DNA from 3 places in the Paenisporosarcina sp. TG-14 genome. Region 2 is predicted to be linked to each of the others. Evidence: riboswitches for the same ligand, from Rfam matches in the RefSeq annotation. Region 2 holds a riboswitch; each other region holds the start of a gene.
What was found. A riboswitch is a leader RNA that binds a small molecule or an ion and turns the genes downstream of it on or off. The one in region 2 is predicted to bind thiamine pyrophosphate.

Region 1: linked by a shared signal. The riboswitch ahead of C406_RS0117535 (YkoF family thiamine/hydroxymethylpyrimidine-binding protein) and the one ahead of thiT (energy-coupled thiamine transporter ThiT) in region 2 are both predicted to bind thiamine pyrophosphate.
Region 3: linked by a shared signal. The riboswitch ahead of tenI (thiazole tautomerase TenI) and the one ahead of thiT (energy-coupled thiamine transporter ThiT) in region 2 are both predicted to bind thiamine pyrophosphate.

Annotation. Positions count from the first base shown of each region.
Region 1 is NZ_AMGD01000081.1:9,687-20,450, forward strand. It holds gene C406_RS0117510 (ABC transporter permease) at 1-593, opposite strand, end outside; gene C406_RS0117515 (ABC transporter ATP-binding protein) at 590-1,492, opposite strand; gene C406_RS0117520 (PLD nuclease N-terminal domain-containing protein) at 1,489-1,689, opposite strand; gene C406_RS0117525 (DUF1648 domain-containing protein) at 1,706-2,812, opposite strand; gene C406_RS0117530 (GntR family transcriptional regulator) at 2,812-3,198, opposite strand; TPP riboswitch at 3,360-3,467, shown strand; gene C406_RS0117535 (YkoF family thiamine/hydroxymethylpyrimidine-binding protein) at 3,590-4,195, shown strand; gene C406_RS0117540 (ECF transporter S component) at 4,197-4,796, shown strand; gene C406_RS0117545 (ABC transporter ATP-binding protein) at 4,780-6,252, shown strand; gene C406_RS0117550 (energy-coupling factor transporter transmembrane component T family protein) at 6,245-7,009, shown strand; gene C406_RS0117555 (GNAT family N-acetyltransferase) at 7,145-7,708, shown strand; gene C406_RS0117560 (zinc ribbon domain-containing protein YjdM) at 7,846-8,187, shown strand; gene C406_RS0117565 (FixH family protein) at 8,383-9,132, shown strand; gene C406_RS0117575 (catalase) at 9,506-10,764, opposite strand, start outside.
Region 2 is NZ_AMGD01000050.1:62-10,825, forward strand. It holds gene C406_RS0113865 (DEAD/DEAH box helicase) at 921-2,072, shown strand; gene C406_RS0113870 (aminopeptidase) at 2,069-3,298, shown strand; gene C406_RS0113875 (SGNH/GDSL hydrolase family protein) at 3,311-4,210, shown strand; gene C406_RS0113885 (DUF4870 domain-containing protein) at 4,415-4,765, opposite strand; gene C406_RS0113890 (M20 family metallopeptidase) at 4,822-5,880, opposite strand; TPP riboswitch at 6,028-6,132, shown strand; gene thiT (energy-coupled thiamine transporter ThiT) at 6,230-6,814, shown strand; gene map (type I methionyl aminopeptidase) at 7,018-7,767, shown strand; gene C406_RS0113905 (tryptophan-rich sensory protein) at 7,785-8,516, opposite strand; gene C406_RS0113910 (polyphosphate kinase 2 family protein) at 8,623-9,396, shown strand; gene C406_RS0113915 (M3 family oligoendopeptidase) at 9,449-10,764, shown strand, end outside.
Region 3 is NZ_AMGD01000033.1:30,908-41,671, reverse strand. It holds gene C406_RS0111175 (ABC transporter ATP-binding protein) at 1-823, shown strand, start outside; gene C406_RS0111170 (biotin transporter BioY) at 1,112-1,687, shown strand; gene C406_RS0111165 (AMP-binding protein) at 2,277-3,761, shown strand; gene C406_RS0111160 (acetyl-CoA C-acyltransferase) at 3,758-4,867, shown strand; gene C406_RS0111155 (FAS1-like dehydratase domain-containing protein) at 4,869-5,291, shown strand; gene C406_RS0111150 (MaoC/PaaZ C-terminal domain-containing protein) at 5,288-5,704, shown strand; TPP riboswitch at 5,791-5,929, shown strand; gene tenA (thiaminase II) at 6,127-6,813, shown strand; TPP riboswitch at 6,866-6,967, shown strand; gene tenI (thiazole tautomerase TenI) at 7,081-7,686, shown strand; gene thiO (glycine oxidase ThiO) at 7,733-8,857, shown strand; gene thiS (sulfur carrier protein ThiS) at 8,874-9,077, shown strand; gene C406_RS0111125 (thiazole synthase) at 9,080-9,847, shown strand; gene C406_RS0111120 (thiazole biosynthesis adenylyltransferase ThiF) at 9,844-10,764, shown strand, end outside.

The sequences.
Region 1 (10,764 bases), on a different contig from region 2:
TCTATTATTTGAACCCCCAACACCAATCCGAGCGATACTCCAGCAGCGCCTCCTGTTGGTAACCAGGCACTCGCAGCTAAAATAACAGTCACTACAAATACAATCCATACACTATAGGTACCAGCGAATGCAAAGAAATCCGCAGCGGCGACATTTCCAAATAATAGCTCCGTGTAATACCAACTCGTCAATAACCCGAGCCATACACTTCCTAACACAATGATGCCGACAACTTTCCACTTACTAAGAAAATAGCTTAAAAATGAAATCGGTCGAACGTAAATTAATGTCCCCGTTCCATCCTTTCGTTCTCTCGAAATTGTCCCCATAAAAGCAAGTACGATGACCAGCATGCCAATGAATTGATACTGTCCCATTGTGGACATCAGAATTTGCGCGGGTGTAAATTCAGGGAATGGGAACATCGCGTCTTTTGGTATATTTCCAACTGCCTCTAATATTTGAGGCAAGTAATAATTAGTTACCGGTTCAGTGATCCCGAAGAAAATGAAAATCAATGGAATCCATAAGATTTTAAAGTTACGGGTGTTTTCACGCCACTCCTTTTGGAATAAAACCAGTAAATCTCTCATGCGTGTCCCGCCACCTTCATAAAGATTTCTTCTAAGCTAGACGTTTGACGCTCGACTTTCCTAACGTCTAGTCCACTAGTAGCTAAATAAGCCAACAGTTCTTTCATCTCTGGCAATTCATTATTCATGTTAATAAAGCCAAATCTCCCTTGATAACTTACTTTCCATGAAGCCCTTGCGGCAAAAGTGAGCGCATCTTGGTCACTCGTAAATTCCACGCGATAACGTGGTGTATCATACTTCGCTCTCACATCTCCTAGTGAACCTTGTTCTACTAATTCACCTTTTCGTAAAAACAGTAGTTGATCCGTCATCTCCTCAGCATCATTCAATATATGAGTAGAATATAAAATCGTCATGTTTTGTTGCAAGCTTTTCAATAAATTCATAATTTCACGTCTTCCGACTGGATCGAGTGCGGAGACTGGTTCATCCAGCAATAATAATTTTGGTTTATGCACAATGGCCTGCGCTAATCCAAGGCGTTGTTTCATCCCACCAGAGAAAGTACCGGTTTTTTTCCGTAACGCTTCCCCTAGCCCTACAAATTCGAGCGTTTTTTGTGCTTCCAGCTTTGCATGACGTGACTCCATTCCACTTAGTTTCGCGGCCATTTCTGTAAACTCTAATGCTGTTAGCCAAGAGAAAAATTGAGGATACTGTGGAAGAAATCCTATACTTTTTCGAACATCTGCATGTTCTTCACCATTTAATGAAATCACACCTGCTGTCGGCTGTAATAACCCCGCTAACATCGATAATGTCGTCGTTTTTCCGGAACCATTAGGCCCAATTAAAGCAGTCGATGATTTATCAGTAAGTGAAAAGCTCACTTCATTTACAGCCGCTTCTGACCCATATGTTTTCGTTAAGTTATGTGCTTCTAAAATTGTTGTCATGATTGTTTTCTCCCGATAATGAAGTAAACAATTGGCCCCAAAATATTAATGAAAATAATGACTAATGCCCACACCCACTTAGGTCCGTTAGTCTGAGATATTTTTAATAAATCAATAAGTGCAATAACTACTAATAAAAGTTGAATAATAAATATTGGCGCGATAAGCCCCCATGAAATGTTCTCCAGAAAATCCATTTCTACCACTCCTTTTTCAAAGTAATGTTGCTATCAAAAAAATACTACCAAATAATAAGACAAGGAAAATCCAACTGCCTTTATGTCCCATATTTACAGTCCAACCAATCCCAAATCTTTTTTCAACCAAAATACTCGGATCATTTTTATTCACATAAATTAAGCCTAACTTCCAATATTGATCATCGTCCGTATCAATAACATCTACAGCATCCACATCTTGCTCAGACACCGCAATTCTTGTACCGCTCTGCCCTACTTTTACAGTGTAGTAAAGAACGGATCCCAGTATGATGACTAAAAAGCCTAGTGTGAAACCTAATGTAACACTTGAAGACATCGTTTCAGGGTAAATTATCGTCAATTGTAGATAGCCCATCAGCAAAGTTACGGCAATCGCTACAACAAATAATAACCAACTTGAATATTTCCGAAAAGCAAGTTGTTGCTCACGCGAACGTTTCTTATGTCGGACCTGAATCTTCGCACCCGATTGTTTCATGGCTCCATTGAAAAATAGCATCATCCCTTGAAGAATAAGTGTCATGAAAGGTAAAGCACTTACCGAAATCCAAGTTTTTTCCGCGAATGCATCTGCTTCGCCGCTTGGTCCCCAATGTGTTGGAATCTGATTAGGTAGCGTGTCGTATTGGCTTAACCCCAAAATACCTAAACCGAGAGTTATAAACATGGGTAAGACAAAGTACACATTTGGTAGCAGTTTAAGTTGTTCGCGAAATTGTAGGTCTACCACTTTTCGCTCACTCTGGCCCTCAGTCCACTTTTCGTCTTTCTTCCAATTGGCTAAGGCGATATGGTTTTTTGCATAAAGTCCCATTGAGAAAAGTAATGCCACTATTTGAGCGGCCATCCCAACATAAACAACTTTTTCTTCAGCGGGACTAAACATCCAAAGCCAACCGATAAAAATCGCAAGAATCACTATGCCACTTGTTAAAACGAGTTGTGTATAGCGGTTTTTCATCTGTTCCAGTCGTTTGTCTTTGACGTGAGTATCGGGAATGTATATCCCAAATGCTTCACTGTCTTTTAAAAACTTTGGTAAGAAAGCTTGAATGACAATAATGAAAATTAAAATGACCATAAACATGACGGCAGCCATTACTTTTCCTCCTTCAAGTCTATACTAATTTCTTTTATTAACAGCTCGATTTCTGCTGAAGACATTTGTAAACAAAGTGCTTCTGCAACAATTGGACGTAATTCTTTTATCAAGCGTAGACGATCTAGTTCAGAAGCTTTCCGAACTCCATTTTCGTGAATGAATACGCCTTTTTTCTGTACAATTCGGATGAATTCCTTGTCTTCTAAATAGTGATACGCTTTATTTACGGTATGCATATTCATGCCAAGGTCTGCAGCAAATGCGCGAACAGATGGTAATGAATCGCCCGGTTTCAAGCTACCCTTCGCAACACCTTCAATAATTTGTTGGGCCAATTGCAAATAAATCGGCATGGCCGAATTCGCTTCAATTTCAATAAACATATGCGACCCCCGCTTGTTCTATTAATACTAGAACAGTTTTGTTATACATAATATAGAACAGTATTTCATTACTGACAAGTTTTATTTTTTGCTTGGTTTACAATCTGTTTTTCATACGTTACAATGAAGCCGTTCTTAAACATTTAAAAAACTACATACGATTACTGCACTAGGGGTGCTATATTTTTGGCTGAGATGAGAGCATTAGCTCCGATCCCTTAACACTCGATCCAGGTAATACTGGCGTGAGGAAGTGCGGCGACTTTTGCCCAACTTTTCTTTGAGCAAAACAGCTGCATTCCACGTCGAATGTGGCTATTTTTATGTTCAAAAACGGTGACTTTGGGATAACTTCTTCTCTAGTCACACCAATTTGAAGGAGGAGATGGGAATGAAACAAGAGTTTAGTTGTGGGATTAGTCCAATTGTGGGGTTGCGGTTTTCAATTCACCCAATGGCAGACAATTTTATTAAGATTATTAAAGGGGCTCGACGCGAAGCGGATACATCAAATGTCTGGATGCATACCGACGACGTAAGTACAGTCATGCGAGGTAAACAAATTCACGTCTTTGATACAGTGAGATCCATCGTGTTATATGCAGCGAAAACAGGTGCACATGTGGCATTTAACGGAACCTTTTCGATTGGCTGCCCTGGGGATTCTGCGGGAGATGTTTACTTAGAGAAAGATGATACCTTGTTAAACGAACCTCAAATTCGGGAGATTAAACAATATGTATCATCACAGTTTGCGCTCTATCCAATGAATAACCCTGACTATATGTCAGTCATTTATAAAGAAGTCGCTCGTGCAAAAGAATATGGTGTTTTTAATGACTCGATGCATTATGCGAGTGGACTCCATGGTGATATTCACGAAGTATTTGCGTTCCTAGAAGAATCCTTTACACATGCTCGTTCAGAACAACATAAACACTTAGTGATGACTGTTAACATGAGCATCAATAGTCCTTCTCACAAAGGAGAGGCGTAGTATGTTGAAGTCATGGAAACTGAAAGAAGTCGTTTTAATGTCAGTACTTGCCGTTGTGTTTGCTGTTGTGTATTTACTATTTGTCCATGTCGGAAATATTTGGGCAGGTTTAATTGGTCCGATTGCGTATGAATGGATGTTTGGGATTTGGTTTATCGTCTCCATTATTGCTGCTTACATCATTCGAAAACCAGGTGCCGCTCTATTGTCGGAAACGATGGCTGCTATGATTGAAGTGATGATTGGCAATGCAGTTGGTCCGCGCTTGATTTTATCAGGTATTGTTCAAGGCTTAGGAGCAGAAGCTGCATTTGCAGCAACTGGTTATAAACGCTATAACTGGTGGGTACTGTGTTTAGCTGGTGTCGGTTCCGCAGTCTTTAGCTTTGCATTCGGTTTTTTAGTGTCTGGTTACTCAGCGCTTGATCCTTCTTTGTTAGTTTTAATGTTTACGCTACGTGTCATAAGCGGGGCTGTCATTGCAGGTTTAGGTGGCAAGTATTTATCGGACGGTTTACTCGCAACTGGTGCTCTTCGTGGATATGCGATTTCACGTGAAACATCTAACAAGCACAAAATAAAAGGTGAGGCCCTTGGTTAATAGCCTCCTTACAAGATCAACTATTAAAACAGAAGCTACTCAGCCAATTATTAACTTCAAAGATGTCACTTTTCAATTTCCAGACGATGAAGTGCCCATTTTCAGAAATATTTCTTTCTCTATACAAAGTGGGGATAGAGTCGTTTTATTTGGTCCTAGTGGATGTGGGAAAAGCACCTTATTGTATTTAATGAATCGCCTGTACCCCGACAATTGTGATGGTGAAGTTGAAGGATCTATTTCCCTTTGGAATAAAGATGCGGCGACTTATGCTGCTGGGGAAATTAACCGTCGAATTGCAACTGTATTTCAAGATCCTGATACACAGTTCTGTATGCCAACCGTTGAACAAGAGATGGCTTTCACATTAGAAAACTTACACGTCTCGCGCTTAGAAATGGAGCAACGCATCACCACTACACTCGAAATGACAGGACTTTCTGATATTCGTCACTCGACCATTCAAACGTTATCTGGAGGAATGAAACAACGTGTAGCAACCGCTTGTGCGATTTTAATGGACCCGGAAGTGTTGTTGCTCGATGAACCTCTTGCCCATCTGGATCCAGTAACAGCGCAACATTATGTCGAATGGTTAGATGCTTTGCAATTGTCACACGCTTTAACGATTGTCGCGATTGAGCATCGCCTAGATGTGTGGGGGACATTTTTTAATCGTGCAGTTCATGTCACAACTTCAGGGGCCTTTTCCATTGAAGAAAATCCGACACGATCTCCTATCGTTTTCCCGAAACGAAAATCCACTATTGAACCGGAATTAGCGTTTGAAGCAAGAAATGTAAGTGTCCATGTAAAAGACAAACAGTTGTTAAGGAATATTTCCCTCAGCCTCAAACGAGGGGAAATTGCCGTACTTGCAGGCCCTAACGGCAGTGGGAAGTCTACTTTTTTAAAAACAGTATGCGGTATCTTAAAAAAATCACAGGGACGTATTGAGAGCGGAAACAAACTTCCAGGTTACGTTCCACAGTCACCAGAGCATTTGTTTGTCACGCAACGCGTAGCAGAGGAAATCCGATTTTCTAATCATGCAAACGATGAAGAGATTTCTGACATCATGACTCGACTACGTTTGAATGAAATTGAGCAAGCGCACCCTTTTGCAGTCAGTCATGGTCAAAAACGACGCGTGGCCATTGGTGCAATGCTTGCTGATAAAAGACCTGTCCTATTGCTAGATGAACCTACATCCGGCCAAGATGCTGCTGCTCTCCTAGAATTATTTCATTTAATTGATGCCCGAGCAAAAGAAGGATTAGCTGTGTTGATTGTGACGCATGATATGACGTTTGCAGCTGCTATTGCGGACACTGTTTTTTTAATAAACAATGGTGAATTAAGTGGTCGTTTTGAAAATGATGTGTTGTGGCAACAATCAAAGCTGTTAACCCATCACAAATTGGCGTCATCGAACGGAGTGATTTCACATGGCTAGTCGCGCATGGTTACACGCTATGAATCCTAGTTTGAAATTTATTTTAGTTTTAGTTTCTATGTTGACTTTAGCCTGGTTTTTCAATCCATGGACTCCTTTCCTGTTCTTCACAGGTGTCATTCTTTTGCAACTGTTGTTTAGTCGTGTGAACTGGAAGATTTGGTGTTTGTTTATGATTCCCATTGGATTTACCGCGATCGGTTATTTATGGACGACTGTGTTATTTGCAGCTGATACAAGTGGCGAAGTCATTTTCGTATGGCGTGGGTTTGAAGTGACTAATGTACAGTGGAATACGGCTTTATCTTTAGCTTTCCGTGTCTTCGCTTTCTCATCTATGTCGATGATGTTTGCATTTACAACTGATCCGGTGAAATTTGTGATGAGTTTAATGCAACAGTTACGCCTATCCCCCAAACTCGCGTATGGCGTGATGGTTGGCTATCAGTTTTTACCCGTTGTAAAAGATGAACTCATTCAAATTCGCCATGCTCACCGATTACGGGGAATTGGTGAAGAAAAACATATGTGGCAACGACTATTAGGCATGCGAAGATTATTAATTCCATTACTTGCAGGAGCAGTACGTCGTGCAGAACGCACCGCCTTCGCTATGGAAGCACGAGGCTTTACTGGCGAGCGACGTTCTACGTATTACGAACCTATTCGCATCGTAGGGCGAGATTGGTTGTTGACAGCAATCATTATGGGTTTGTTACTAGGAAGTTGTGTGGCAGGATTGTTACTTAGTTACTAATGAACATATACAAAATCGCCTAATGACACAAACTGTCAAAAGGCGATTTTTTTCATAGCTTTTGCATCCATACTATAGGGGCTATGGAGGGAATTCCATGATTTTTGGTATAATGGAGTGAAGGAGCTGAACATCATGAACATACATATACGAAAAGCACGTCCATCAGATGCTGAAATAGCTGTTCCCCTTATACTGGAAGCTATAGGCGATATTGCTGAGCAAATGACTGGCGAAAAGGAACCCGCTGCCGTGCAAAAAGAGTTAATTCAATTGTTTAAGCGCGAAGACAATCGACATTCCTATTTAACAACTTGTATTGCACAAAGAGACGATAAGATCATGGGCGTAATGGTGCTGTATTCTGGAGCCGACGCTGTTCGTTTAGATGCGAACTTAGTGACGTGGTTACGTGAAAAATCTGGAGATTCTATTATAATCCCACCTGAAGCACGTAAAGATGAATACTATGTTGATACAGTCTCCGTAAATCCTGACTTTAGAGGGCAAGGTATTGGCAGTTTATTACTAGCTCACGCAGAGCACCTAGCGCGTGACACTGGCTTTTCTAAAGTTGCACTTAATGTAGAACTAGAAAAAGAAGCAGCTATTCGTTTATACAAACGGGTTGGGTATCACGTAGCAGAACCTTGGGAAATCTATGGTGGAGCCTTCCATCACATGGTTAAAGTTCTGTGAAAAATTTCAGCTATGAGGTATGAGAAACTTAGTTATGAAGTATTTTACGTATATAATAGAAGATATTACCCACTTTATTGCTGGATTTCAAATATAATTAAGAATAATTATTTATACTAATTGGAGGAAATGAACTAATGAATGAATTACCAAATTGCCCAAAATGTAATTCCGAATACACATACGAAGATGGCAGTCTTTTTGTTTGTCCAGAATGTGCTCATGAGTGGACTTTGGAAGTAGAAACAGAAAAAAGTGAAGCTAAAAAGATTTACAAAGATGCAAATGGAAATATCTTAAACAATGGGGATTCTGTAACCGTAATTAAAGATCTAAAAGTAAAAGGGACTTCATTAGTTATTAAAATAGGGACTAAAGCTAAAAATATTAGTTTAATTGATGAAGATCATGATATTGATTGCAAAATTGATGGTATTGGAGCTATGAAATTAAAATCCGAATTTGTTAAAAAAGTTTAAACTATTCCCTACTTAAACACTTTTCCGTTTTTGTGGGGATTATATATTTGTATGCAAGCGCCCCCTTAGTCCTCCACCTCCCTATCTTCCTGTTCCTATAGTTAATCAAGAAAAATAATTCTGATTTCCGTCACAGCAGTTAATATGATTTTTTGCTACAATGGCATGAAACAATGGAATCGAGGCGCATGATAAATGAAACGATTTTTTGCAATAGGCTCAATCCTTGCAGCACTGACGCTAAGTGCGTGTGGAATCAATGAAGAACCGAAACCAACAACTTCTGATGAAGTACCTGAAATACTAGAAGTTGATTTAACTGTCCCAGAAGCTGCAACTGTAGGAGAAGAAGTATTCTTTACTGCAGTCGTTAGTCAAGGTGGGAAAATTGTAGAAGATGCTGATGAAGTGATGTTTGAAGTCGTGAACTTGACTACTGGTGAAAAAGAAATGATTGAAGCTACATTAAATAAAAACAAACACTACGAAATTAAATATACATTTGAAACAAACGACTTGTATGATATTACGTCACATGTGACAGCGCGTACCATGCATACGATGCCTACAAAACAAATAAACGTAATAGGTGGAGAAAATGCTACTACGACTACTGAAGAAGAAGCATCACACGGTGAAGATCTCCATCAAGAACAAGTTACAACGATTGATTTTACAGAGGGAACGACCACTGTTGGAAAAGCTACCATGTTAGTAGCCAACGTTTCACTATCGGACGCACCACTTGAAGATGCGCGTGTTCAATATGAAATTTTCCGTAATGATTCTCACCAACATACATGGGTGGATGCTCAAGAAAAAGAAGCTGGTGTTTATCAAACAGAATTTACATTTACCGAGTCAGGTACCTACGATATAGAAGTTCATGTAACAAAAGGTGATAACTTACACGATCACGAGAAAAAGACTTACACCGTTAAATAAATATAAACAGGGTTATCCGTGAGTGTATGTCACTCACGGATAACCCTTTTGTTGTTCATCGCAACTTTGAGACCAACTCCAACTTGACCAGCAAATTTTCAACTGACCCCTTTTTCATCCAAAAATACCATTATCCATTAGCATTTGACCTTTAACAACATTCCATATTTTTACTATTACAACGTCAATACCGATTTTTACAACGTGGAGGTCTATTATTACAACGTGACCTTCCATAATTACAACGTGACCGCCAATATTTACAACTAAGCTACTTTGAGCGATGTATTTTTAGGCAGCAACTGTCGCGCATTCGCCGCAAAATCACAAAAATAAATGAGGAGCTCTGTTGTGAGCCCCTCATTTCATCTCTTTATACTTCACGATTCCAGTGACGATGCGCTGTAACTGCATCTACAAACGCTGGTACTTCTCCGCTGTTTACAACGCCAGGATTTCCTTTTTTTGCTTCAAGGATAGATACTGCGTTTAAGGTAGCTCCAATTGCTTTATAGTGATTAAATGCTTCCATTACGTACCGATTACATTCTTTTTTGAATTTCTTATCATCACTCATGCTTGCTACATAAATCGCGTCAAACAAAACTGGATCAGTCGTTATGAATGTTTGAGCAATTGGTAGTGTACCGATGTTCCCCAGTTTATCGCTAACAATCTCTACTTTTAACCCAGAGTCTTTAAATTCTTGCACGACTTTTCCAAGCTGATTTACATCACCGTTTCGATTCGCAATAACAGCAACTTTACGTGTACTTGGTTTCTTCACCATGTTTTCTTGACTTAGGGCAGGTGATGCTTTTGTAATAGCAGAACCACCACTCGTTGGCGGATTTGCACCGACAGAATCTGCAATCACTTTCGCTAGCTCTAAGTTAACGTTTGCAAACATATCAACCGCTTGTTGCTTAACCGACTTATTTTTTACTTTCCCAATTTCAAAGCAAAACGCTTCTGCAATATGTTCTTTCTCGACATTACTCATACTGTTCCAGAACAACGTCGCTTGTGAGAAGTGGTCTTTAAAACTATCACTTCGATTGCGTACTATACGACCTTCTACCTTCTCTTGGTAATGCTCGAAACCACCTTCTTCAGGACTTGAAGTCGCAGGTGTATTGCTCGCTAGAAAATTGTTATGATAACTCACTGGACCCTTATTAATCGTCATTCGGTTATAACCGTCCCGTTGATTGTTATGGAAAGGACATACCGGTTGGTTAATTGGGATTTCATGAAAGTTAGGTCCACCTAGTCGAATTAATTGCGTATCGGTATACGAGAACAAACGACCTTGCAAGAGAGGATCATTTGTAAAATCGATACCTGGAACAACATGTCCCGTATGGAATGCCACTTGCTCTGTTTCAGCAAAGACATTGTCTACATTGCGATTGAGTGTCATTTTCCCAATAATTTTGACTGGCACATCTTCTTCCGGCCAAATCTTGGTCGCATCTAACACATCAAAATCAAATGTAAATTCATCCGCTTCTGCCAGTATTTGAACACCTAATTCGTATTCAGGGAAATCTTCACTTTCAATGGAGTCGTATAAATCACGACGATGGAAATCTGGGTCTTTTCCACTAATTTTTTGTGCTTCATCCCACA
Region 2 (10,764 bases):
TTGTTTTGCAGCTTGGTTATTCAAGCGTTAAAACAGTTGTAGGTGAGATGGAACAATCTCTTGCCATAGACGTTAAGGATTGTGCTTCAGCAGACTTTAGTATGACTTGTGCCATTACATTTTGTGAAACCTATTCTTTTGAACGATAGGTGTTTTGGAGTGAAACTATAATTACACGCTTTACATATGAAACGTTACTTTTTCAAAAGTAAATAAGTTGGTTTTACACCCGTAATCGGTAAGGTAATTCGAGATGATTGAGTCCCATTTTTATAAACTGTATAGTCGGTTTCTGACACCGCACCCTTCGCAATGTGTAGGGTTGTCTGTCAATTTTCCAAGGACATATGTACATACTTTCCCTTTAAAAGTCCCTTCTTTTATGAAGTTTTCTTCAAAAGTAATGTTAGGGATCTATTTGAACTTATGTTTCCTATATTCTCTTAGCTGATTGGAGTGCAGAGCGGCGACTCCGGTGGGATTAGCGTGACAGGTGAGACCCCACAGGAAACGAATTGTGCACAATTCGTTTGCGACGAGTAACCGCAGGAGCATTGATTTTTTTCGCGACGAGGAGGCTCACCGCACGCCCCACGGAACGCGTCCGCTCGGAACGGAAATCAGCGTGTATCAGGCTTTTTTTAGTTTCATAGATATTTATTAAAAAATGACATTAGTGAAATTCCATCCCTTTCTCCTGTTTTATCGAGAAGGGGATTTTATTTCACCAACGTCATATATTGTACAACCACTAAACTTTGTCCATTTTACTGATGTCCTCGGGTTATTTAGGGAATTAGTTGAGGTTGCAACATGGTGTTCAACATCAGTTGTGAAAACCTTACAGTCCCAATTGAAAAAGGCTTAAAATAGCGTTTTATGGTACACTAAAAACATGTAAATATAAAGGTGGAATAACCATGTCATTTATCGAAAACCTAAAACCCGAACTTCAAAATAAATGGAAATTTGAATATGAAATGCCTGTACAGACTCAATTAATCCCAAGTATGCTTGAAGGGAAAGATGTTGTGGCAGAATCGCCAACTGGTTCAGGTAAAACATTAGCGTACGTCTTGCCACTATTAAATCAAGTAGATGGTTCCTTACACAAAACGCAAGCGCTCATTGTTACACCTTCACAAGAACTGTCGATGCAAATTGTTGAAGTGTTGCGTGAGTGGACAGCTGATACCGATATTACAGTTGCTCAATTAATTGGAGGAGCTAATATGGCTCGACAATTAGAGAAACTAAAGAAAAAACCAACAATTGTCGTTGGAACACCGGGCCGTTTAAATGAATTTATCAAAAATAAAAAACTTAAACTGCATGACATCATGCATATTGTTTTAGATGAGGGCGATCAGTTGTTAGCTAGAGAACATCGCGGTATTATCAAAGCGCTTATTGATGGCTCTAATCACGACCGTCAAATAGTAGTTCTTTCAGCAACGATTACCGAAGAAATTGAGTTAGCAGCAAATCGAATGATGAAAGATCCATTGCGCATTCATGTGACACATGAAGAATTACCGGCACAAGGTAAAGTAGTACATTCATTTGTCAAAGTAGAAGAACGTGACAAAACAGATCTACTGCGACGTTTAGCTTATGTGGAGGGATTACGCGGTTTAGCTTTTGTTAACAATTTAGATCAATTGTTAATGAAAGAATCGAAGCTAAAATTCCGTGAAGCAAAAATCGTAACTTTACACTCAGATATGAAAAAAGAAGAACGTAAGCAAGCATTGGCTTCTTTCCGCAAGGGAGAAGTAAGTATATTAATTGCTACTGACATTGCCGCTCGTGGTTTAGACATAGAAGGTTTGACTCATGTTATTCATGTTGATGTACCGCACTTGATCGAACCATATTTGCATCGTTCAGGCCGAACAGGTCGTGCTGGTGCTGATGGTGAAGTATTATCATTATTAACATATACAGATGAAAAGAATTATAAAAAATGGACAAAAGAGTTGCCATCTAAACCGGTACAAAAAGTATGGGATCAAGGTAAATTAATTGAAGGGTCATCTAAAACCCTGCTACAAAGGGGGAAAAAGAAATGACTTTTGATGAAAAATTAGCAGAATATGCTAATTTGGCTGTGCGTGTAGGAATTAACGTCCAACCTGGTCAATATGTGTTAATAAACACGACGACGGAAACACTTGATTTTACGCGTCTAGTTGTTAAAAAAGCTTACGATGCAGGAGCGAAACGCGTCCATGTAAACTTCTCAGATGGACCAACCAATCGTGCTTTTTATGAGTTTGCTGCTGAATCTGAAATGCATGAGTTTCCAGCATGGATGGTAGCACAGCGAGATGAATTGATTGATCAAAAAGGAGCATTATTATGGATTGATGCGGAAGATCCTGATTTATTAGCAGGAGTTCCTGTTAAACGTATTTCTGATCAACATAAAGTAGCAGGTCGTGCGTTAGAAAAATACCGTTCTGCTGTTATGTCAGATAAAATCGCTTGGTCAATTGTTGCGATACCTTCTCAAAAGTGGGCAGCAAAAGTATTTCCGGAGTTGCCAAAAGAAGAACAATTAAACACGTTATGGGAAGTTATTTTTAAAACAGTCCGAATTGGTGATGGAACTGCTGTTGAACAGTGGAAGACTCATATTAGTGAATTAGAAAAGCGTGCAACTGCATTAAACGACAAACGCTATAAAAAAATCATGTATAAAGCACCTGGTACAGAGTTAACAATTGAATTACCAGCGAAACACCTATGGATGACTGGTGCAAGTAAAACGCCTAACAAGACTGCATTTATTGCGAATATGCCTACTGAAGAAGTCTATACAGCTCCTTTAAAATTAGGTGTTAACGGATATGTTCGCAATACAAAACCACTTGTTTACCAAGGTAATATCATTGATGGTTTCACGTTTACGTTTGAAAATGGCAAAATTGTAAAGGCACAAGCGGAGGTAGGAAATGACTTACTTCAAGGATTAATTCAAAATGACAGTGGGTCAGCTTATCTTGGAGAATTGGCTTTGGTTCCGCATAAATCACCCATTTCGTCTTCTGGTATTTTATTTTACAACACATTGTTTGATGAAAATGCATCCAACCATTTAGCGATTGGAGAAGCCTATCCAACGTGTGTTGAAGGTGCTAGTGATTTAGAAGAAGGACAATTTCAGGCTTTAGGATTAAATACATCGATCACTCATGAAGATTTCATGATTGGTAGTGAGGAAATGGATATTGATGGTGAACGTGAAGATGGTAAAATAGAACCTATTTTCCGTCAAGGGAACTGGGCATTTTAAGAAGGTGACTTTATGATAAAAAGACGATTAACTGCCATATTGGTAATCTGTAGTGTATTTCTAGTACCGTTTCAAACAAGTGCTCAAGTATTTGGTCCTGTTTCCTATGTGGCACTGGGCGACTCTATTGCTGCTGGTCAAACACCCATGAGTGGAATTGATACAGGTTATAGTGATTTAATTGCCCAAGAAATTGCGAGGAATCAACCACTTGTTTTTTATTCGAAAGATTTATCATTTCCGGGATTTACGACTGCCGATGTGCTTGAACGTGTGCAATCTAAAGAGGCGAAACAACTGATTAAAAATGCAAATGTCATTACAATTTCAGCCGGAGCCAACGATCTTTTGAGGCTTATTCAAGCGAATGATAAGTCTGGATCATTATCCTTTCAACAGATTCCCGTGGATTTTTCATTAAATACCGTCCGGAAAAACATGTTAACGATGTTAACCGACTTGAAAAAAATAGCACCGAAAGCAGAAATTTATGTAATGGGTTATTATTTTGCGTATCCACATGCACGTGAATCGCAAAAGTTCGGTACGGCTAAACAATTAGATCGTCTTAATGATATTTTAGCAAAAGTGTCTAAAAAAGCAGGTGTGAATTTTGTGTCAGTTGATGCTGCTTTCGGTAATAATGCAATAGATAAAGTACCAAATGCAGCAGATGTGCACCCAAATGCAGAGGGATACCGAGCAATGGCGAACAGTTTTTTCAATGTCTATTCAAAAGGCTCAATGCAGGTAATGAAAAATGAGGTGCCTCCTGCAAATCCTCGTAGCTTTGAACAGATTATGCAAGAACAACAGGATGCTAATGAAGTGGGTGACGAATCTGCAGTATTGCCATCTTCGTTTTTAGAAGAAGAATATTTAGCACTATCTGAAATGAAACCTTTCATTTAAAAAAGTTGGAACTCGAGTTAACGAGTTCCAACTTTTTATTTGCGTGTATATGTGATTTTAGTACCTTTTCTAGAATCAATAACTTTTTTAACGATTGGAATAATGATAGGTGCAAACTTTATAGTTGTTTTAATTAATTTACCAATTTTCATGTATATCACTCCTGTCACTATTGTTATTTCCCACAAGAAGTAAAAAGTAAACCTACTGAAGCACTTTAATTCCTTGAATAATGTTCCAAATCAATACAGCAATCGAAAGAACACCATAAACTATCAAAAACAATAATGGTATGCTAGCGGCAAAGAAATCAACTGATGTACCTGGTTGAATTGAAAAGTCGGAAGTACTATACATCGTAAGAGACAAAACCATTAATATAATAAAACCGACAATTCCAAGTGCAACTGGGATTGCATGTGAAAGTAGTGAGCGTTTTGCATGACGCTTAACTTCTGGATCAGGTGTAATAAAGTAAATGATAATTGGTAATAAAAATGGGGTAAATAGAATACTGAAGTAACACAAAGCGGATAAAACACGTCGATTATCCAATTTTATTCCTCCTTAAAACTCTATTAGCTATTTATACGAAACATATGCAAATGGTTTCAAGTCAACGCATGTTTCGTTAAAATATCTGCATATTGTTCTACTGATGAAATCAATACGTATTCATTCGGACCATGCCAATCATCACCACTTGGACCAAATTCAATAGCTATAGCTCCTGTGTTAACATAAAAACGTGTATCTGCAGCTCCATGCTGACCAAATAGAACAGCTTCTTTTTGTGTGACTTTAGCTGTTAATTCAGATAGTGACTTAATGTAATTATTATCTTCTGAGGTGATAATAGCAGACATTTTATCATAAACTTTGACAATGTTTTTTGAATTAATTGAATGTGCTAAATCGGTAATTTGTTGTAAAATTTCTTCCCATTTTTGGCCAGGAATAAAGCGAATATCATATCCAACTTCACAATGGTCAGGTACAACATTATAGCGATCACCTGCTTGAATTTTAGCCAAGTTAATGGAAGGATATTCAAAATAACAATTACTTGCTTTTGTAAAAGGTAAGTTCATAAGCTTTTCATGAAATATGTATGATGCTTCAATTGCATTTGTTCCTTCCCAAGGACGTGAACCATGTGCAGCTTTTCCTAGAAATGTGATATGTATTTGCAAAACACCTTTTGATTGAACACTTAATTTTAATTGGGTTGGCTCACCACAAATGACAAAGTCGCCAGAATGACCAGTCTCAACAAGATGACCAGATGTTTTGTGACCACCCGTTTCTTCATCGGTTACTATATGCAAAACAACGAGTTGTTGCAATTGCTTTGGAATAGAAGAAATATGTCGGAAAGCTTCCATCATTGCAGCAACTCCAGCCTTCATATCTGCAGAACCACGGCCATATAGTCTGTCACCCTCAATAATTGGATTAAACTGTTCAATTTTCGCAGGGACTACGTCTACATGTCCGTTCCATACGATGGTCGTAGGACCTTGACCTACCTCTGCGTGAATCATTAAGCGTCCTTCATTTTCGAGGACTTGATGTGGGATCGCATGACTTGTAAGCCACGACGAACAATACCGTAGTGCGTCATTTGCACCAATCTCTGTATCACTTTTGATTGCTACTAAATTTTTCAATAAATTGATCATGTACCATTCACAGCCTTTTGAATTTTATATACCTAGTATAGCGATAAATAGTTGAAAGTCACAGGACTGCCATTAGCCTCTTGTTTCTCTTTCTAACTTTCTGTACAATAAACTCGTATTATTAAAATTTAATGTATGTACCACAAGGGGAGCCTGTAATGGCTGAGAGTGAACGAGAAAAGTTCTAACCCTTAGAACCTGTAAGTTAATGCTTGCGCAGGGATGTGGATAGAAACCGACTCCAATGACGTCAGGCTCTGTCCCTGAGGTCGTTTTTTTTATGGTTTTTTTCACCCTGACTCGCGATTTGCAGCACATCGCAAAAGGAGGAAGAAAGATGAGAAATCAAAAAGTATTATTATTAGTAGAGATTGCAATATTTGCTGCGTTAGGGTTTGTATTGGACTTTGTGGCATTTAAAATGCCACAAGGAGGATCAGTTAGTTTAGTGATGATTCCCATTGTCTTAATGGCATTTCGCAGAGGCACATTAGCTGGTGTAATTACTGGTTTGTTAGTAGGATTGTTGCAAATTGTTTCAGGATTAATTTCTGTAGCACCACTATCGTTTAGTTTTGTAGTTATGCAAGTAATTTTGGATTATTTAATTGCATATGGTGTTGTTGGATTTGCTGGAATACTTCGTAATCAATATTTTAAATATGCCCAACAAAATAATCGAGGGAAAATAATTTCTATAATTGTAGGTGCTGTATTGATTGGTTCATTATTACGTTATGTCACTCACGTAATTACCGGCATTTTATTCTTTGGTATGTATGTTGAAGAAGGTGCCAATTTATTCATCTATTCTAGTATCTATAATGCGACGTACATGATTCCTGTGTTTTTATTAACGGCAGTTACATGCTCATTACTATTCTTAGCTGCCTCACGTTTACTTAGACCACAAAAAGCATAATTCTGTGTGAAATGTGAAAGAGTAGTACACGAAGAATCAATGGACAATGAAGCCCTTGACTTCACATCAAAATTATATAAATTGTTATTATGCAAAACATCTTTATTTTATCTGAATGTTCATAATTATTCTAGCTGATGGGAAAGCGCCTTTTGTTGTGGTATAGTATGGCTAGATATTTTAGAAAGAAGGATTTATCGATTATGATTGCAAAAACAACTGAAGACTTTGAGTCGTTAAAAGCCATAGGCCGAATTGTTGCAGATATTCGCGACTCGATGCGCGCAATAACAAAACCGGGTGTCACAACGAAAGAAATTGATGATCTTGGTGGACGTATGTTTAAAGAAAAAGGGGCGATTTCAGGTCCTAAAGGGGAATATGATTTCCCAGGTTTCACATGTATTAGTGTTAACGAAGAAGTCGCACATGGTATTCCAGGTTCACGTGTTATAAAAGATGGTGACCTTGTAAATATTGATGTCTCTGGATCGTTAAATGGTTATTTTGCAGATACAGGCATTTCATTTGTTATTGGGAAAGGTTACGACAATAAAGAAAAATTATGCGAAGTGGCTGAAAGTGCATTTGACCGTGCAATGTTAAAAGTGAAAGCTGGCGCTCGTTTAAATCAAATAGGTAAAGCTGTTGAACGCGAAGCAAAACAGAATGGTTTTACTGTCATTATGAATTTAACTGGTCATGGTATTGGGAAATCTCTTCATGAAGCCCCACAACATATTTTAAACTACTTTGACGCATGGGAACCAACCATATTGAAAGAAGGAATGGTTTTAGCGGTTGAGCCGTTTATTTCAGAAAAAGCGGAACATATTGTGGAGTCTGGTGATGGCTGGACATTTCTTACTCCAGACAAATCACTTGTAGCTCAAATCGAGCATACCGTGATTGTCACGAAAGATAAACCTATTCTAATAACGAAAATAAATTAAAAGCGAAAGACCAACTGCTACGAACGCGCAGTTGGTCTTTTTTTAATAAATAGGATGCCAGAAAGCATGACTGCACTTAAGAAGAAGGCGGCTGTTGAGACTAGTAATTCTTCTAAACCATTTCGAACGGCTATCCCAATAAAAGCCCAAATAAAGACCAGGACGTATGCAATATCAAAATGATGGTAACGAATGTGTAATGCAAGTGCTGTAGCGATAGTCATCATAATTACAGCCCATAATGGGTTACTTAAACCCCAGCCACTCCATTCATAAAAGGTTAAAACATAACTAATATTGGCAATTGTGGCGACACTGATCCACCCTAAATAAATAGAAATAGGTAGTCGACTCGCGACCAGATTATCTGTAACCTTATAAGTGCCGTATAAAATAATAAGAGTGACAAGTAATGCAATCATTACTACAACTGTTAATAAAAAAGATTCATAGTGCCACAAGTAAATCCATGCCATATTCAAAATAGAACTAATGATAAACAGAGTTGAGCGTTTTGCATAGGCAGCGTCATTTTGTGTACGCTTTTTCCACATGCCTACTACCCAAAAGATTAACAATAGATAAATGACAGACCAAATCGAAAATACGTATCCTGCTGGAGTAAATAAAACCGGAAGACGATTGGATATCTCACCTGTAGTTTGATTATTTAAAGGCAAGATATTAGCTAAAGCATTAACAGTAATTACACCGATTAGTGAGATTACCATAAGTGCGAAACGAACCATAGCATTCACCTCCTATACTGTAGTATAACGCCTTGTAACGATAACATCAATTTCCAATTTACCGAAAATTTCTGTAAAATAAGAGACAGAAGAATGGGGGATTTGGATGAACATTCGATTAAATGAATTACTTATGGACCAACGATATGAAAATAAGAAAAAATACAACAAAGAATTAAAACAGCTCCAATACGACATGTTAAACGTTCAACAACATTTATTCAACGAAAAAGTGGGTCTTGTGCTCGTTTTTGAAGGGATGGATGCAGCTGGAAAAGGGGGGGCGATTAAAAGATTATCGGAAAGGTTGGATCCCCGAGGACTTAGAGTTCACCCGATAGCCGCTCCTCAACCACATGAATTAAGATACCATTACCTTCAACGTTTTTGGAGGAAGCTTCCGCAACACGGACAAATTAGTATCTTTGATCGTTCTTGGTATGGACGAGTCTTAGTAGAACGTATCGAAGGATTTGCAACAAAGCCGCAATGGAAAAGAGCTTATAAAGAAATAAATGATTTTGAAAAAATGCTGACGGATGAATCATACATCGTTGTGAAATGCTGGTTGCATATAACACAAGAGGAACAGTTAAAACGTTTTGAAGAACGACGTATTGATCCAAATAAACAGTGGAAACTAACGGATGAAGATTGGCGTAATCGTGAAAAATGGACAAGTTATATAGAATCAGCTGAGGAAATGTTTGAAAAAACAAACATTAATTATGCACCGTGGATTGTTGTGGAAGCAAATGATAAAAAATATGCACGAATAGTTGTTTTAAAAAGAATTCTAGAACATATTATGCAAGTATGTGTGGAAAAAGGCATACCTGTTAACTCACATGATGATGTTTCGCAAGGCGAAGATGCATGATATAATTACGGAGTATTTTCAGAAAAATTAGAAATAACTGGAGGGTAACATATTGACTACCAAAACGTACTCTGAAGTTTGGAATTTAGACGTATTTTTTAAAGGGGGAAGTTCATCACCTGAACTTCGAGAGCACTTAAATACTTTATCCGTAAAATTAGATACATTTCAACAAAGGTTATCAACATTTGAAGTACCACAAGGTGAAACAGACTCTAATAAAATTTTCTCTATTATTGAGGAAACGAAAGAGATAGCTGAAAATTTATCGCAAGCTGGAGCAGTAATTGGTTGCTATTTAGCACAAGATACGTTGGATAAACAAGCCAATTTATTACAAGGGGAAATGGGCTCTTTAGGTGCTCGTTTTTCTTCATCTATGTTAGTAGTTCAGCAACAATTATCAAAAACAGAAGATAGTGTTTGGGCCTCCTTAATGGAAGATAATCAATTAATAAAATTTGCTTTTGTTTTAAATGAATGGAGAGATGAAGCAAAAGAATTGCTGACAGAGAAAGAAGAAGACATGATCACCGCTCTTAGTGTAGATGGTTATCACGGCTGGAGCCAATTATATGATGTATTAGTGGGTGACGTGAGAGTTCGTGTCACGGTTGATGGCGAAGAAAAAGAGTTTTCAGTTGGTCAAGCAAGTAATTTAAGTTCACATTCTGATGCTACAGTCAGAAAAGAGTCATTTGATGCACTTGAACATGCCTGGACAGAAAAAGAAGAGTTCTTTGCAAAAACATTAAATCATATGGCAGGGTTCCGATTAGCTGTCTACAAAAAACGTGGGTGGGATTCGGTTTTAAGAGAACCATTACATATGAATAGAATGAAGCAGGAAACTTTAGACGCAATGTGGGGAGCAATTAGTGCGCACAAAACACCTTTTGTAAATTATTTGAAACGCAAATCAGAGTTAGTTGGAGCAGATGCTATGAATTGGTGGGATTTAGACGCACCAGTTACGAAATCAACTAAAAAAGTATCGTATCAAGAAGGTGCAGAATTTATTTTAAAACAGTTTGGTAAGTTTGGACCAGAGCTTGAGAAATTCTCCCGTAAAGCATTTGAAGATGAGTGGATTGAAGCTGAAGACCGTCCGAATAAACGTCCTGGCGGGTTTTGTACAGGTATGCCGTTGTCACAGCAATCCCGTATTTTCATGACATATAGTGGAACGATGTCTAATGTCGCAACGTTAGCACATGAACTGGGTCATGCCTTCCATTCACATGCACTCCGTCCGGTACACTGGATGAATCGTCAATATGCAATGGGTGTAGCTGAAACTGCTTCTACATTTGCTGAAATGATTGTAGCGGATGCTGCAGTTAAAGAAGCGAAAACAGATGAAGAAAA
Region 3 (10,764 bases), on a different contig from region 2:
AGGCGATATTTTATATGAAGATAAAAGTTTATTAAACCTTCCGATAAAAAAAATGCAGGAAATACGTGGATCTGAAATTTCAATGGTTTTCCAGGACCCCATGACATCGTTAAACCCCACGATGAAAGTTGGAAAGCAAATTATGGAAGGTTTACAAAAACATCAAAACTTATCTAAAACGGTTGCTCGCAAACGTGCACTGGAAATGATGAAGTTAGTTGGTATTCCAAGTGCCGAAGCAAGGTTAGAAGATTACCCGCACCAGTTTTCAGGAGGAATGCGACAACGTGTAGTCATTGCCATGGCACTTGTTTGTAATCCCAAAGTCTTAATCGCAGATGAACCTACAACTGCACTAGATGTAACAATTCAAGCACAGATTTTGGATTTAATGAAAGACTTACAACAAAAAATGGATACAGCCATTATATTAATAACTCACGATCTAGGAGTAGTAGCGAATATGGCGGACCGAGTAGCTGTTATGTACGCTGGGAAGATTGTAGAGCAAGGAACGCTTGATGAAATTTTTTATAGCCCGCAACATCCGTACACCTTAGGACTATTACAGTCGATGCCAAAGTTAAATGAAGATCGGTCCAAACCTTTATTGCCTATCTTAGGCTCACCTCCTGATTTAGCGACTCTTGGTGAAGGTTGTGCTTTTGCCGCAAGATGTCCACATACGATGAAGGTGTGCCATAGTTTCACACCACAAGATACGGTAGTAGAAGGTAAACACACGGTAGCATGTTGGTTACAAGATGTTAGGACACCAAAGGGGTATCTTCCTGAAACTGTAGTAGCTGTTCAGTCACAATAAAGAACATGTGAATATCTCATATGGTTAAAGCTTGTCACTCGTGACAAGCTTTTTTTAATCTATAAATTTAGTAAAAGTAAAAGTAAAAAAGAATTCTTAAATTTGTGATGTTCTTACCTCAATTACTAGATTTAGATAGATTTGAAACTCTATCATTTTGACGAATATTAAAAAGCCTTTAAAATACGGATTTTACGTAAACTTAAAAATAAAATAAGTTGACGTAAATGAAAAATCGCATTAGTATATAAATGTACAGGAATCATTTGATAAAGAGGGGTAAGTTTAATGAAATTAAGAGATATGATGCTGGCTTCAATGTTTGCAGCGGTAATCGCAATTCTAGGCTTTCTACCTGCACTACAAATTCCTTTTTCACCAGTACCGATTACGGCTCAAACGCTCGGTGTCATGCTGACAGGCGCGGTATTAGGAGCAAAGCGTGGTGCACTAAGTCTCGCTATTTTTTTATTACTTATTGTTATTGGTGCACCAGTATTACCGGGTGGAAGAACAGGAATTCCCGTATTTATGGGACCATCAGGAGGTTTCTTGCTAAGCTGGCCAATAGCTGCTTTTGCAATTGGATGGTTTGTTGATCATACTAAAGGGAAAATTAGTTTTTGGAAACTTTTCCTTTATACATTTATCGGCGGCATTGTGATTGTGTATTTAATTGGTGGTGCCTATATGGCATTTGTTACTCAAATACCATTAGTAAAAGCATACATCTCGTGTTTAATATTCATCCCAGGGGATGTTATAAAATGTATATTAGCTTCTCTTTTTGCTTCTCAATTACACAGGAATTCTGTAATGATGCGCATGGCATCAACTCAACGGAAAATAAGAACAAGCAGCTAATCAATACTTAAACCAAAAAAAAGAGGCTACTGTAGCCTCTTTTTTTACAAAATAAGAAAGTATATAAATTTGGGGTGCCATGAATCCAGTATTCCGGGTATTTTAAGGAGTAGGTTCTAGTATGATACCGCTGATTTGAGCTCCAGGCGGACGGCTTTCCACGGGGCGGGCGGAGAGCCTCCTCAGGCCAACACGATGTTTGTCACAAAGGCGTTGTCACAGAGGATGTGACGTTCTTAGCCTTTGTTCTACTTATCGCTCCACTGTGGGGTCTCACCTGTCCCGCTAATCCCGTAGGAAAGATATTGGACGAACTGTCATTCGTCCAATATCTTTGCGACGAGTAACCGCAGGAGCATATGTTTTTACAGTGACGAGGAGACTGAAGCCAAGCCCGCGAAAAGCGTCCACCGTAGCGGAAATAAACGGGTATCTATGGTTACCCTTCTTAAGGGACCGGGCGTACTTTGCCCGGTTTTTCTTATCGATAAAAATGAAATAATTACGTTTCATTTCATATGGAAGAGTTTACTTATTATAAGAGAGACATGTATGCTGAAAAATAAACAACAAGATGGAGTTGTAGAATATGTTGATCACGGATACCCTTGGGAAATGGGCTTCATTGAAGCCGAGTTCAATAGCTATTCTTACAAAAACAGAACAGTTTACATTTGAAGAACTCAATCAAAAAGTCAATCGATTATCTTCGTATTTTCAGTCGCAAGATAATAGTAAATTGATGAAGAAGGTCGTGCTTTTATTACCAAATACTGTTGCTTTTTTACATTTATTTTTAGGTGCGACTAAGGCTGGGTGGGTAGCTGTGCCCTTTGACATAAAATGGACGAGAAAAGAAATAAAAGACCGACTTGATCAATGTTCTCCAAATCTCATAGTGACAAATCAGGAATTTTATCAAAAAGTGTTTGGCCTTTCCTCCACTATTATCTTACTATCAGAATTAGACCAAATACTGGATGAAAGCGAATATCACTCTTCTGATATTAAAATTGATGAAAAAGCACCATTTTATATGGGGTTTACATCAGGATCAACAGGTGCTGCAAAATGCTTTATTAGAAGCCATAAATCTTGGGTGAAGAGCTTTGATTGTAGTGCGACTGAATTTGGTATCACTCCTGAAGATTGTGTATTAGTTCCTGGTCCGCTCGCGCATTCATTGTTTTTATACGCAGCCATTAGCACGTTGTTCCTAGGGGGTTCCATCACCCTTATGGAGAAATTCTCAGTAAGTGAAACGTTTGAACATTTATCAAAGTCGAGTATTACAACACTGTATGTAGTTCCAACGATGTTTGTCCCATTAGTAAAAGAAGCTTGGATGGGCCATGATAGACAAAAACTAATAAGATTAATTTCTTCTGGGGCAAAATGGGAAGAAGGATTGAAGCAAAAGGTCCGAAATCAGTTTCAAGAAGCACAGCTATATGAGTTTTACGGAGCATCTGAATTGAGTTTTGTTTCGTATCTTGAGAACGATGGGAATGAACAGAAGACAGGATCAGTAGGGAAACTGTTTCATAACGTTGAGATTTCGATTCGTAAAGATGGAAGTGAAGTGGATGTTGGGGAAGTTGGTCTGTTATATGTGAAAAGTGACATGATTTTTATGGAATATTATCAAAATCAGTCTGAAACAAACCGGGTTTTTGACAATGGATGGGCAACTGTAGGGGATTTAGCTAAACAAGATGAGGATGGATTCCTAACAATCATTGGTCGAGAAAATAACATGATTATTACGGGAGGGCTGAATGTTTATCCTGAAGAAATTGAAAGTGTTCTTTATCAAATGGAAGAAATTGAAGAGGTAATGATTCTTGGAATGCCAGACGATTATTGGGGAGAAAAAATTGTTGCAATTGTAAAAACAAAAAGTAATCAAATTCTAAAAAAACATGTCATGACATCTTATTGCAGAAAGCAATTAGCAAACTATAAAGTACCTCGAACTTATCACTTTGTGAATTCATTTCCTTATACGTCAAATGGAAAAATAGCACGTGCAGAGTTGAAGGAATGTCTTATTCGAAAGGAACAATTGAAATGAATATACCTGTAGTTGTCAATTCGAAAAGAACGATTATTGGGAAAAAGGGAGGAGTTTTAAAAGATATTCCACCTGAGCAAATGGTTTCAAAACTGATTAAAGCTCTCTTACTAAATACTGGTATTAAACCTGAAGATGTTTCCGATGTTATTCTCGGAAATGTTGTAGGACCTGGTGGGAATTTGGCGAGACTCTCTGCCTTGACAGCTGGGCTTCCACTAGTGGTTCCAGGATTAACCGTTGACCGTCAGTGCGGTTCAGGTCTTGAAGCGATTAATCTTGCTTGTCGACTTATTCAAGCAGGAGCAGGAGAGATTTACTTGGCAGGTGGGGTAGAGAGCACAAGTTTGTCGACTTTTCCAAAGCGAGCTCGTTTTTCGCCGGATTCAATCGGAGACCCTGACATGGGAATCGGTGCTGAAAATGTAGCAGAAAAATATGGAGTAACTAGAGATGAACAAGATACCTTCGCAGCGTTAAGTTATGAGAGAGCGTATGACTCTTTACATAAAAATCGATTTGTTAGTGAACAGATTTCAATTGTTCCTTTTGACCGAGATGAAGCATTAAAACCAGGTATGAATTATCAAAAACTCATTCAACGAGCACGACCTATTTTCATAGAAACAGGTACTGTAACAGCCGCAAATTCGTGTGGGCTCAATGATGGTGCTGCGTTATCGCTCATTCTTTCTGAAAAAAAAGCAAAAGAACTTGGACTTTCGATACAGCTGAAATTTAAAGATGCAGTTACAGTAGGTGTCGATCCGAATACGCCTGGTATTGGACCAGTTCTAGCAGTGAAAAGACTCCTTTTACAATCTCAATTAACTATGGACGAGATTGATATTGTCGAATTAAATGAAGCTTTCTCAGCCCAAGTTGTGGCTTCTGCAAAATCACTTCAAATCCCTTATGAAAGACTTAATAAAGGTGGGGGAGCAATTGCTTATGGTCATCCATATGGAGCTTCTGGAGCAATTCTTGTTACTCGACTTTATTCTGAAATGAAGTCTATTCAATGTCGCTATGGTATTGCCACAATCGGGATAGGTGGCGGACTTGGAATAGCAACCTTATTTGAAAAATATATGGAGGAAGAATGAAATGGATTACTATTCCTATGAAGGATTTACAACCACTCCCTTTAAAGTAGCAGTCACCAGAGAAATGATTGCTGATTATGCACGTTCAATCGAAGAAACCGAATCGCTTTTTTTCAATTACAAAGAAGCTATTAATAAAGGGTACGCCGATATTCCAGCACCACCCTGCATGCCTATGATTTTTTGGCAATATATTAAAGTACCTTGGATGAATGGAGGTGACTCTTTTATTCATAAATATCAATCGATTAACTATAGTGAACCAGTGATGGCGGGCCAAACTTATACGTGTATGATCACGTTAAAGTCGGTTAAATCCAAACGCTCATTCCTTATTTTGGATAATGAACTAGTTGGTGAAAATGAAAGAGGTAAAGTCATCTTCACTTCAAACTCTACACTAATTGGGGAGATGAAAAAGTGAATACGTTATTTGCTTTAGAAGTTGGTCATTCACTCGAGACGATCTCAATCAAAAACGTTCCTTCAATTTGGATTACAAGATATGCAGAAGTTTCAAAAGATTTCAATCCAATACATGTAGACCAAGATGCTGCACAACAAAAGGGATTTGATCAGCCCATCGTTCATGGAATGCTCACTATGGGTTTCACAGGTCGAATACTGTCGTCTTATATGAATGCCCACTTACTGATACAACAAATGAATGTCATGTTTCTTGCACCTCTGCAGGTTGGAGACGGAGTGGAATTAACAGGCGTTGTCAAAGAGAAATGTGTTGCTGAAGTTAAGGTAGAAGTAACAGGTATGAGCAGTAGTGGACATAGAGTGATTCGAGGTGAGATAGTAGTTAAGAATAGAAAAATAAACTCATAGAATATTAATTCAATCGTTTCATGACATATTAGAATGGAAAAGAAACCAAAACATGTTATGATGGTTACGAACAATTGAATAGTAATATCTTCCACTAGGGGGACCTTTCTATAAGTAAATAGAAATTATTTACTTACTAATAAAGGTTGAGATTAAAGTAATACTTTAAGACCCTTAGAACCTGATCTGGTTTACACCAGCGTAGGAAAGTGGAGTTGCGGAGCAATACGTTTCTACCTATTTTTCCGATACAACCACTTTCTTATGATTGTTAAGAAAGTGGTTTTTTATATGCAAAAATATGTGAAAGTATATATTTTTAAGAGTATTTTCTTAATTCGAGCTAGTGTGGAGCTTTACGCTTTTCTTATAAATCAGGGATAGGTTACTATTCGAGTAAAATTATTGAGGAGGAAGTATTCATGACATTTTCTAAGCTTTTAAGAGAGGAATCCGATTACATTTGGGAAGCAAGCTTTCATCATCCGTTTGTAACAGGAATTGGGGATGGTACATTGTCTTTAGAAAGTTTCAGGTATTACGTCATGCAGGATTCTTATTATTTGTCCCATTTTGCAAGGGTTCAAGCTTTAGGTGCTGCAAGGGCAAAGGATCTTGACACTACAAGTAGATTAGCATCTCATGCACAGGGAACATATGAAGCAGAATTGTCTTTACATCGAAACTTTTCACGTCGTCTTGGAATTACTGAAGCAGAACAAGCAAACTTCAAGCCGTCACCTACTGCTTATGCATATACATCCCATATGTATCGTGTGGCATATCAAGGACATTTAGGTGATATTATCGCAGCAATATTACCATGCTACTGGCTTTACTATGAAATTGGGGAGAAACTGCAGACGTGTTCCCCTAAAGAACCAATTTACCAAGAATGGATTGCAGCATATGGTGGAGAAGGTTTTAGAACATTAGTCGAGGAACAAATTAATAGACTAGACAAGATTGCCGAAAAGCTAACAGAAGATGACCGTGAGCAAATGAAAGAACATTTTATCATTAGTAGTCATTACGAATATTCATTTTGGGAAATGGCTTACAATTTAGAGGAATGGCCGGTCCGAAAAGGAGCATTAAAATTCACATAGAAAATCATAGAAAATGAATTAATATTTTGTAACAGTCTCATACAATTGAATATAAATACACTAGGGGAGTCTTTAAAGACTGAGATGGAGAAAGTCCAGACCCTTTGAACCTGATCTAATTAGAACTGGCGTAGGGAAGTGGAAATGTAGTTATAGTCTATACATATAATAACAAACCACTCCAACGCCGGGGTGGTTTTTTGATTTCTGGAATTATAGATATTAAGGGTATCATCTTTGCTTTCAAAAATGAGGAGGATAGTTGGAATGAAAAATGCAGAATTACATGTCATATCCACTGGGAAACAGGAACCTCAGAAATTAGCGGAAATTGTAGGTCAGATCCATCCATATATCGATGCCATTCATATTCGTGAAAAGGCTAAAACGGCCAATGAGATTTACGAAATAGTGAATTTATTAACAGACCAGAAAGTGCCTCTTTCTAAAATAATAATCAATGATCGAGTAGATGTTGCCTTTGCTTCAAAAGTAGCAGGAGCCCAACTAGCCTATCATTCTTTACCTGTAGAAATTGTTAAAAAACAGTTTACAAGCTTGAGAGTTGGATGTTCTGTGCATTCAATTGACGAGGGTCTAACTGCACAAGAACTAGGAGCAGATTATGTTATTTTCGGACATATTTTTCCCACACAATCGAAGCCAGGATTAGTATCTAAGGGTTTAAATCAATTAGAACTCGTAGCTCATCATGTTTTGATACCAGTATTAGCAATAGGTGGTATAAAACCTACAAATATTAGAGGAGTCATCGATGCAGGTGCACAGGGAATTGCTGTGATGTCTGGGGTCTTAGAAGCAGAAAATCCTTTAGCAGCAGTAAAAGAATATTATCAAAATCTATCTACTTAACAACTGAATTGTACTTAAATATTTTTATGGGAGAAGGGGATTTTTGATGAGATATGTTTATGATGCAATCGTAGTAGGAGGCGGAGTAATCGGGGGAGCCATTGCGTATAACCTTGCAAAACGAGGGGGTAAAGTCCTTTTGCTGGAAAAAGAACGACTTGCTAGTAAAGCCTCTGGAGCTGCTGCTGGGATGCTGGGTGCTCAAGCAGAAATGGATGGACAAGGATCACTTTTTCAATTAGCTAGAAAAAGTAGAGCGATGTTTACCCAACTAGCTGGCGAGATAAAAGAGACGAGTGGAATAGATATAGAACTTATAAATAAAGGCATGTTGAAGGTTGCCTTAAACGAACAGCAACAGCAGGAATATAAGCGAGTCATTGCTATCCAACGACAAAGTGGAGAGCAAGCCGATTGGATGACAGGTAAAGAGGTAAGAAGGAAAGAGCCAGTATTGTCTGATGCGATTACAGGAGCAATGCATCTTGAAAAAGATGGGCAAGTAGAAGCTACTCAGTTAACTTTAGGGTTTTTAAAGTCTGCAGCAGCACGTGGTGTAGTAATAAAGGAATTCGTGGAAGTATATTACTTTCAGCTGTCAAAAGGGAAGGTCTCGGGTGTTGTAACGAATGAAGGAAATTTTAATAGTGAAAATGTCATTGTTGCAGGTGGTGCTTGGAGTAGGAAGTTACTTTCAAAAACAGGCTTACAGCTAGATACCTATCCTGTGAAGGGTGAATGTTTTTCTGTTGTTACACATAGTCAAATACTAACGACTACAGTATTTTCGCATGGTTGCTACCTTGTCCCTAAGAAGGGGGGAAGAATCATTGTCGGTGCAACTTTAAAGCCAAGAACATTTTGCAAAAAAGTTACGGTAGAGGGAATATCCATACTGATGGAACAAGCAAAAAAACTGATGCCGTCCATTGTTGAAGCAGAATGGGAGCGGGCATGGGCTGGCATTCGACCGCAAACCGCTGATGGGCTTCCGTACTTAGGAGAACACCCTATATACAAAGGTTTATTTATTGCAACAGGGCATTTTAGAAATGGAATATTACTTTCTCCTATAACTGGTGAGGTTATCGCCGACTTGGTTGAAGGTAAACCAACATCACTAAATTTGGAACCTTTTCGGGTAGATCGTTTGGTCAGGCAATTAACATAAAAAAGGAGTGAAGCAAATGGAATTAGTGATTAACGGGAACAAAATAGAAGTCCCAAATACGGTGGAAACAGTAGCTAACCTTTTGCAGCACTTCGAATTACAACAAAAGGTAGTTATCGTTGAATGGAATGAAATGATATTGGAAAAAACATCACACCAAGAAACCGAACTTAGTAATGGGGATAAAGTTGAGTTAGTACATTTTGTAGGAGGCGGATGATGATGTTAAAGATTGGATCATATGAATTCACGTCAAGGTTATTATTGGGCACTGGAAAATATCCTGATTTTGATATTCAAAAAGAAGCAGTAGCTGTTTCAGGAGCAGAGATATTAACGTTCTCCGTTCGTAGAATGAATATATTTGAATCAAGTCTACCTAATTTTTTAGAAAAATTAGACCTAAAAAAGTACATTTTACTGCCAAATACGGCAGGTGCAAAGACAGCAATAGAAGCGGTTCGAATTGCTAAATTAGCTAAAGCTTCTGGTCTTTGTGACATGATTAAAGTTGAAGTAATTGGATGCCAAAAAACGTTATTGCCTGATCCTATAGAAACATTAAAGGCTTCAGAAGAACTGTTAAAAGAGGGATTTACCGTTTTACCCTATACATCAGACGATGTTCTATTAGCTAAACGATTAGAAGAATTAGGCTGTCACGCCATTATGCCAGGTGCATCACCCATTGGTTCTGGTCAAGGGATCATTAATCCATTAAACCTTAGCTTTATTATCGAACAGGCAAAAGTGCCTGTAATAATTGATGCTGGTATTGGGACGCCTTCTGACGCAGCCGTCGCGATGGAGTTAGGTGCCGACGGTGTATTACTTAATACTGCTGTTTCAGGAGCAAATGATCCAGTGAAAATGGCATTGGCCATGAAGCTAGCGATTGAAGCGGGACGATTAGGATTTGAAGCAGGTCGTATTCCGAAAAAGCGATATGCGACAGCTAGTAGCCCTTCGGAAGGGATGAGCTTTAGTTGAATGAACGTTATTCACGACAAAAACTATTCGCTCCAATAGGGTCACAAGGACAATCGAAATTAAGAAAAAAACATGTATTAGTGATTGGTGCAGGAGCACTTGGAACGGGGAGTGCCGAAGTGCTTGTTCGTGCAGGGATAGGGAAGTTGACTATTGTGGATCGAGACTACGTGGAATGGAGTAATCTCCAACGTCAACAGCTCTATACCGAAAGGGATGCGAATCATCGAATTCCAAAAGCCATCGCAGCGAAAGAACACTTAACGCTCATAAATTCGGAGGTAGACATTGAGTGCCATGTGATGGATGTTTCTGTAGAGGAAATGTTACAGCTTGTTAAAGACGTGGATCTAATCATGGATGCAACTGATAATTTTGATATCCGGATGATTATAAATGATATTTCCCAGAAGTTTCAGATTCCCTGGATATATGGTGCGTGTGTTGGAAGTTATGGAATTACCTATACTGTACTTCCAGGAGAAACTCCTTGTTTAAATTGTTTGCTAGAAACTGTGCCAATGGGTGGGGTTACTTGTGATACCGTCGGAATTATTAGTCCTACTGTTCAAATGGTCGTTTCTTATCAAACTACAGAAGCCTTAAAACTTTTGATTGAAGATTATTATGCATTAAGAAAAAAACTTGTTTCATTTGATCTCTGGAAAAATCAATATGCAGGTATTAACGTAGACAAAATTAAGAAAGAAAGTTGTTTATCTTGCGGTTCAAATCCTACGTATCCGTATTTAGCTTTTTCAAACCAAATAAAAACCGCCGTATTATGTGGAAGAGATACCGTTCAAATAAGACCTCCTGAAACAATGGATAGAAATTTAGAAAGTTTGGCTAAGGTTCTTTCAGAACAAGGAGGGAAGATTTCACAAAATCCGTACTTACTTTCTTTTTCAATTGGT